DNA from 2 places in the Gordonia sp. SMJS1 genome. Region 2 is predicted to be linked to the other one. Evidence: predicted binding sites of a transcription regulator. Region 2 holds the regulator's gene; the other holds the start of a gene.
The links. Region 2 encodes LexA, which represses DNA repair genes until DNA is damaged. Its sites were predicted from a motif close to CGAACANNTGTTCG; they were not measured.
Positions count from the first base shown of each region.

Region 1: the regulator LexA is predicted to act here: its motif matches at 1,858-1,871, upstream of QAD21_RS08770 (DUF222 domain-containing protein).

Region 1 is NZ_CP123381.1:1,916,404-1,920,422, reverse strand. It holds gene QAD21_RS08790 (hypothetical protein) at 1-24, shown strand, start outside; gene QAD21_RS08785 (hypothetical protein) at 137-472, opposite strand; gene QAD21_RS08780 (hypothetical protein) at 472-666, opposite strand; gene QAD21_RS08775 (hypothetical protein) at 860-1,777, shown strand; gene QAD21_RS08770 (DUF222 domain-containing protein) at 1,922-3,346, shown strand; gene QAD21_RS08765 (hypothetical protein) at 3,422-3,667, opposite strand; partial or broken gene QAD21_RS08760 (aldehyde dehydrogenase) at 3,945-4,019, opposite strand, start outside.
Region 2 is NZ_CP123381.1:2,329,993-2,334,011, reverse strand. It holds partial or broken gene hrpA (ATP-dependent RNA helicase HrpA) at 1-70, shown strand, start outside; gene nrdR (transcriptional regulator NrdR) at 44-544, opposite strand; gene QAD21_RS10670 (LysM peptidoglycan-binding domain-containing protein) at 644-1,183, opposite strand; gene lexA (transcriptional repressor LexA) at 1,408-2,112, shown strand; gene QAD21_RS10660 (putative PEP-binding protein) at 2,090-3,799, opposite strand; gene QAD21_RS10655 (DeoR/GlpR family DNA-binding transcription regulator) at 3,949-4,019, shown strand, end outside.

The sequences.
Region 1 (4,019 bases), 410 kb from region 2:
ATGCTGTCGCGCGGGATCGGCTGAGACGCGGAGTCAGCACACGACCATTCGTCGTACCCGGGGCGATCTTCGTCCATTCGGCGATCTGCGCGCCGCTTCAGATGACCCAGGTCTTGCTCACCGCCGAACGTTACGGTCAGCAATCTCCGCAGGTCGTCTTGATCCAGGAAAGGTCGTACCGGGTTTCTCCTCGGTCGCCGCAGAATTCGCATACGGTGCTCGACTCGTCGGTTGTCGCGTCGACCAGGAGCTCGCAAAGGCTCCACGTGAAATCGTCGACCGAGTTTCCGTAATTGAGGTAGCAGCGCAAAACCCCGAACTTCTCTTTGATCTGCGCGTAGGTGAAGTCGTCGGTGACGGCTGAGAGCCGGCGATGGAGGCGAACCAAGAGCGGATACCAGCCGGCGTTCACAGTGCAGCCGACTGCCGGGGACGCCATCGCGGCGGGGAGTCGGACGGGTTCGGGCGCCATCAGGCGACGCCTCGCTCGGCCTCCGCGGGCCCCTCGAAATCCACGCCCGTCAGTGGGCTCATCGAGTCGATCGCAGACGATGAATGGCGGTGTCGATGGGAACGGCACATCTCTCCGGTCTCGCGCACGATGCCCGCGCGAGCGCCGGCCTCGGCCGAATCAATGAATTCTGCGAGGGCTTTCGAGTTCACCATGTCGCCTCCTCTCGGTTCGGCCGAGTTGACCTGTCGGCTTCCGTCACCAGAATGCGACGCGGCACCGACATCCACCACAACGATCGCCGTCCGATTGCGACGAGTCACCCCACGATTGATGTCACTGGCCCCGAGTAGGTTCTCGGCGTAGGAATGGACGACCGAGACAGAACGTCAGGGAGGAGGTGCCGCGTTGGGCACGTTCACGAACGATCACTGGATCGACTCGTCCGGCGAAGGCTCCGATCGGTTCACTCGGATCATCGCCGAGTTGCAGGAGCAGTCGCTGATCCCACACTCGACATCCGGCGAATCAGCCAGAGCTCTCGCGTGGGAGTTGGTCGACCGGCGCGATCGGATCGCCGCCGAGTTGTGGGACTGCCGGACATCGGGAATCTCTGTGCCGGTTGGGAAGACGGCACTCCGCTTGGCATCCGGAGCGCTCTACGACGCCGAGCAAGCGGTGGTCGACGAACTCGTCTCGCGGATCCCGGCGAGAGCGGTTCATGAGCGGATGAACTCCGCCGCCTACCTGGCAGCGGATATCGACGCTGCGACAGCCGAGGCCGCAGTGCTCGACACACATGAATCCGTCGGTCGGGCAACGCAGCACGAGGCCACCGATACCGAACTGCTCGGCGATCCCGCCGACTACGCCGGAATCGACCCCATCGAGGACGTGGCGATTCCACCCCGGATCGAATGGACCGAAGCCGACCGCAAGGCCGTGCTCGACGAGGCCATCGGAACGTACGGAATCGCTGCCGGCGAGTGGTACTCGGTGGAATGGCCGCCGACGGAGGGCTCCCTGTGGGACCCCGGATACCTCGTCACCTCGGACTGGGAGCCATGCGACGAACACGCCGACGATCCGGACAGTGACGCAGCACTCGACTGTGTCCGATGCGAAGACTCGGTCACCACTGAGGTCGAAGCGATGGCCGTCTGGAAGTTCACGACCAGGTTGACTCACCACCGAATCGGGTTCGACAGCAACGGTTCTCTGATCGTCGATCGGGTGGCGGAGGAGATCGACCCGACATTCGAGGTACGCGAGATCACGCAGGACCCACGCCTGATCCGCATCGGCCTGCCACGCGGACATCGCTGACCTCGATCTGAGGATGACCTGTCGGTGCGTCGTGGTTGCATCATCGGATATTCGAAGGAGAAACAAATACACCCTTGACTCGAACATATATTCGAGTATCGTGGAGGTATGTCATCGGGGGCGGGGGCCGGGTCCACTACATCTGTGGACCCATCACAGGAGTCGGTCGAGCCGCGCTTTCGTCCCGACCATGAACTCTCCGCTGCCGAACTCGTCGAGGTCCTCAACCACTGCGCGGGTTTGGCGGCAGCGTCGGCGCATCGAATGATGGTCGTTGCCAGCCTCATTCACGACGAACGCGAGATGGACTACGCGCAGCGGCGCGCCGAGACGCACAGCGGCGAACTCGACTCCATCGAAGCCTTCGAGCACCTGTCCGCGCGGGTGGCCGCTGGTGAGAATCCCTACGAGCAGTTCGGGCCCAACGGTCTCGAACAGGCCATCGCCGAAGTCGGTGCCACCCTCACCGTGACGCCGGCCGAGGCGAAAGATCTCATCGAAGCCGGCGACGCACTGCGCTACCGACTCTCCTTCACCGGACACGCACTCGCGTGCGGTCGAATCGACAAGCGCCGCTTCCTCATCGCCCTCAAACGCACCGACCTCATCACCGACGACGAAGAGATGCAGACCGTCGACGCCCATCTCGCCGAGGCGATCTTCGCCCGCGCACCGATGTCCACGGCCCGGTTCACCGCCATGGTCGATTCCATCGTCGCCAAGTGGGCACCCGACGCGATCCGCCGACGCAAGGAGCGAGTGAAATCCGACCGCAAGGTGACCGTCACCCCCGACCGGTTCACACCCGGGCAGTCCCGGATCTCCGGCACGCTGCCCACTGCTGATTCCGCCGAGTTCGACGCCCGCCTGACGGCGATGGCCACCGCGGTCCACGCCGGTGACCCTCGAAAGTTGGCCAACCGCCGAGTCGATGCTCTGAAAGCGCTCGCGCGGGGCGAAGCTTCTATCGCGTGCGAATGCGACGACTGCCGACCTGCCGCAATGGACATTGAAGCCAACACCACCGGCGACGTCGACGCAGCGACAGTGGACACCGCCGACCACACGACTGAGGCACCCGCGCGCCACTCCGGGAACGATGACACCGACACCCCGGACAGCGACACGGTTGTCGCCGACCCTCCGGGTCCGGACGCGTCGCCGTCGTCATCGCCGGCGCCGCGCGCGACCTTTCACATCGTGGTCAACCTGTCGACCCTGATCGGTCTAGACAACGACCCCGCATTCCTCGACCGCCACGGCATCCTCGACGCCGACACCGCCCGGCAGCTGCTCGCCGAAGCCCGACGCACCTACATCCATCCCGCACCGAACCCCGCCGCGCCCGACGCGCCACCGGTATCGCCTCCCGAGGCGGACAGTTCGACAACGCGGTACACCCCGTCGAAGAAGCTCCAGGCCCTGGTGCGTGCCGGCGAACTGTGCTGCACCTTCCCCGGCTGCAACGCCCCGGTCTGGCAGATCGACCTCGACCACACCGAACCGTTCGACCACACCGACCCGCGGCGCGGCGGCCCGACCGATGCACGCAACCTCGCTAGTCGCTAACAACACCCCTTCCGGTGGCCGGATCAGGCTGCTTCGTGCCTCTGCTCGCAGTGTCTTCGTCGTCATCGACGGGCTTCACTGGAACTGCGCCGGAGAAACGGCCACCGGCCATGGGCGTATCGAAACGGGTCTGTCTCCGCCGTGAATGACGGATCGTTTGGTCAGGGCAGGGCAACCTATTTCGACGCCGATGGTTCCGGGCGCACCTATATGGCTGGTGTAGGTCCGGGGCGAGACGAAGTCGGAGCCCGGCGCCGGCACCGCGCGCGAGTGCGCCTTGAAAATAAAGTAGAGAATGTCCTCAAAAATATCGTCAGGCATCCTAATACGGTTCACCATCTTGCTAGCCGGACGAGTGCATCCGCGTGATACCAGCATGCGGATCCGTCATCCAGGCGAACAGGGATAGATCCCAAACGGTCGGGTTTGCCGATCACATAGCCAAACGCTGGCACCGCCGCTGCGTGCCGTGCGCGCACGATGACTTTGTCCCCGTAGCGCCAGCCGTCATGTCTCTCCGTGATGTCAGGAACCTCCCCTCAGTCCGTGTGTCGTTCCTGCCCGGTGGGCACTGCGGCAGGAACGACACACGGGGTGGCTACGCGCTGGTCGACAGATATGTCGTGTGGGTTCGCATGCATGCCGCGAGGCCTTCGGGGCCGAGTTCGCGCCC
Region 2 (4,019 bases):
CCAGCGTCTCGGCACCGCGTTCCCGGTGTCGGAGAAACGGGTCCTACGAGCTCTGGACCGACTCGGCTGACACGGGTTCGGCGAGCGCGCTCCCGGATCCCGATGCCGCCTTCAGGTCGTCGATCTCGCGCTGGAAGTCCTCCACCGAGTCGAACGACCGGTACACCGAGGCGAAGCGCAGATACGCCACCTCGTCGAGATCGCGGAGCGGGCCCAGGATGGCGAGTCCGACCTCGTTGCTGGGGATCTCGGCCGATCCACTGGCGCGCACCGTGTCCTCGACCTGCTGGGCGAGCTGCGCGAGCGCGTCCTCGGCGACGTGGCGGCCCTGACAGGCTCGCCGCACGCCACGCATGACCTTCTCCCGGCTGAACGGCTCGGTCACGCCGTTGCGTTTGACCACCGCGAGCACGGCGCTCTCCACGGTCGAGAACCGGCGACCGCACTCAACACAGGAGCGACGGCGGCGGATGGCCTGCCCTTCATCTGCGACACGCGAGTCGATGACCTTGGTGTCGTCGTTCTTGCAGAAGGGGCAGCGCATCGTGTCCTCACGCAGGTCGCGGGACGCTGGAACGCACCCGAAGCGTGCGCCCCGCCGCTTGTCGGCCGGCCCCTGTGACATCGAGGATACCGCCCGGCCTCAGCGGTACCGGGGGGTGAGCAGGGGCTGGCCCACCTGCAGCGCGCTCGACCCCAGATCGTTCATCGCGACGATCTCGTCGATCACGACCTCGCGCGGCATCTCGGGTGCCACCCGGCCGGCGATCGAGCTGAGCGAGTCCCCCGAGCGCACATGGACGACCTCGGAACTCACGGCGGACGGTGTCAGCGAGTCCGAGTAATTCTGGCCGACGACACCGAACACCCACACGACGAACGCCAGCCCGACACCGGCGAGGAGCGCGACCGCGGTGCGGCGGCGGCGACGGAACACCGCCGCGTCGGGCCCGACCGGGCCACGTCCCCGGACCCCGACCGGAGAGCCACAGTGGGTACCGCCCACCCGCGGGGTCACCGGCGATGCCCCCCGCGGCCGGGTGCCGGCCGGCCGGTTGTCGACCGGTCGGCCGCCGTCGGACAGCGGGGCGCGGGTCCGGACGCGATCGGCGCGGTCGGTGCGCGGCCGGACGGCGTCGGGACGGTCGGTGCGGACGGGAGCGACGAGAGTGGCGGTGCGCATGGTGCCCTCCGGTGTTCGGGTGTCTGGGATCGTGCGGGTGTGGTGGTCGGTGTTCGAACATCGATCAGATGTTCGATGCACTGATGTTCGAATTTGTAGCACGACGTCCCGACAAAGTCTCGCGACACATCGAACAAATGTTTGAGGTGCCGGTCGCACTCCGCTAGGCTCGGACCCGGCGCAAGCCATCTACCAGCACGTTCCGAAGACGAGAGGAACCGAACATGAGTGACACCGGCGATAGGCGCGGCCGAGCGCGGGGCGCCGACGACGAGGCCCCGTTCGACGCCGCCGCCGCCGAGGCCTCACTCACCCCGCGACAGGCCGGGGTCCTGGAGGTGATCCGCCGCTCGGTGCGCGAGCGCGGTTATCCGCCGAGCATCCGGGAGATCGGCGACGAGGTCGGCCTGGCCTCGACGTCATCGGTGGCCCATCAGTTGCGGACGCTGGAACGCAAGGGGCTGCTCAAGCGCGACGCGAACCGTCCCCGTGCGGTCAACATCGCCCCGAGTGACACCCCGTCGCCGGACACCCCGACGGCCGGCCAGCTTCCCGAGCCGACCTTCGTGCCGGTTCTCGGCCGTATCGCGGCCGGCGGTCCGATCCTGGCCGAGGAGGCCGTCGAGGACGTCTTCCCACTGCCCCGTGAGCTCGTCGGCGAGGGATCGCTCTTCCTGTTGCGCGTCGTCGGCGAGTCGATGATCGACGCCGCGATCTGCGACGGCGACTGGGTCGTGGTCCGGCAGCAGAACGTCGCCGACAACGGCGACATCGTCGCGGCCATGATCGACGGCGAGGCCACCGTGAAGACCTTCAAGCGTCAGGGCCCGAACGTCTGGCTCATGCCGCACAACGAACTGTTCGATCCGATCCCGGGCAACGATGCCGTCATCCTCGGCAAGGTCGTCACCGTGATGCGGCGAGTCTGACCTCTCCACCGACCGAACCGTCGAGCACCGCCGCGGCCGCCTCGCGCGCCGCGGCGGGATCCGAGGTGGACAGGGCAGCCTCGGCGGCGGCCCGGCAGTCCGGTGCGGACACCTCGCCGAGCCGGGCCCCCACGGCCGCCGCAGCAGCCGGCGCGCTGGACAGCGAGGTGACCCCGAGACCGACGAGCACGCAGGCGAGGTTCGGATCGGCGGCGGCCTCGCCGCACACCCCGACCGGCTTTCCCTGACGTGCACCCGCTGCCGCGACACCCGCGATGAGGCTCAACACGGCCGGTTGCCACGGGTCGGTCAGTCCGGCGAGATCGGCCGACATCCGGTCGGCCGCCATCGTGTACTGGGTCAGATCGTTGGTGCCGATGGACACGAAGTCCACCTCGGCGAGGACGGCTTCGGCCAGGATCGCCGCCGCGGGCACCTCGATCATCACCCCGGCGACCAGACCACGGCCGCGGACCTCGGCGGCGAAGGTGCGCGCCTCCGCCGGCGAGGCGATCATCGGCGCCATGACCCACGGCGCGACGGCCGACCCCGACGCGGCCTGCGCGATCGCGTCGAGCTGATGCGCGCGGATCTCGGGGTGCGCCAGCGCGATCCGATCGCCCCGCACGCCGAGCGCTGGGTTCGATTCGTCGGGATGGGTCACGAACCGGAGCGGTTTGTCGGACCCGGCGTCGAGGGTGCGGATGACCACCTTCTGCCCGTCGAACGCATCGAGCACCTCCCGGTAGATCGCGGCCTGCTCGTCCACCGACGGTTCGTCGGCACGCTCGAGGAACGCGAGTTCGGTGCGGAAGAGCCCGACGCCCTCGACGGGGTACCCGGCCGCGGCGCGTGCCGACGATCCGTCGGCGACGTTGGCGAGCACCGCCACGGCCACCCCGTCGGCGGTCTGCCCCGGACCGGTCCAGCCGGCGACGAGTGCGGCATGCCGCCGATCCTCGTCGACGCGAGCCCGGGCCGCCTCCGCATCGGGCTCCACCTCGATCCGCCCGGTGCTGCCGTCGACGAGAACGGTTGTGCCGGGCTCGATCTCGTCCAGGTCGGCCACCGCCACCACGCACGGGATCCCCAGCTGGCGCGCGATGATCGCGGTGTGGCTGGTCGGTCCGCCGAGGCGGGTGACGAGGGCGATGGTGCTCGTGGGGTCGAGGCCCGCGGTGTCGGCGGGCGCGAGGTCGTCGGCGAGCAGGACCGACGGCACCTCCGGAGTGGGCACACCAGGTTCGGGTAGGCCGAGCAGTTCGGCGAGGACCCGGTCGCGCACGTCGTTGAGATCGGTGACCCGCTCGGCCATCAGTCCGCCGAGCTTGGTGAACACCGCCGCGAACTGTTCGGTGGCCGCGACGGCAGCGGCCTCGGCGGGGGCGCCCTTGCCGATGAGCGCGGTCGCGGCACCGATCCAGCCGCGGTCCTCGGCCAGGCCCGCCGTCGCGGCGAGCACCTCGGCCGTCACCCCGGTGTTCTGCGACGCGCGCGTGCGCAGCCGCGCGGCGACGGCGCCGGCCGCGGTGGCGAAGCGCGTGACCTCGTCGGCGCGCCGTTCCTCGGCGATCTCCACACCGACGCCGAGCTTCTCCGGCGAGTGGTCGGGTCGCTCGCCCGGCCACAGCGCGGGACCGTGGGCCAACCCGCCGACCACCGGGGTTCCCGTCAGGATCTGCGCCATCGTCTTGCCTCTCACTCGACTACCGATGTGACCACCGTTACAAAAAGTGCTTGACTTGTCAACACAAACAGGCGTAAACACAATTACTACAACATCCAATCCCACACGCCTCAACAAGCGGGTTGGTCGAAACCGGAGATCGGAGCGGTGTGTACGCCGAGGAGAGACAACAGGCGATCGTCGACGAGGTGCGACTCGCGGGGCGGGCATCCGTGGCCGC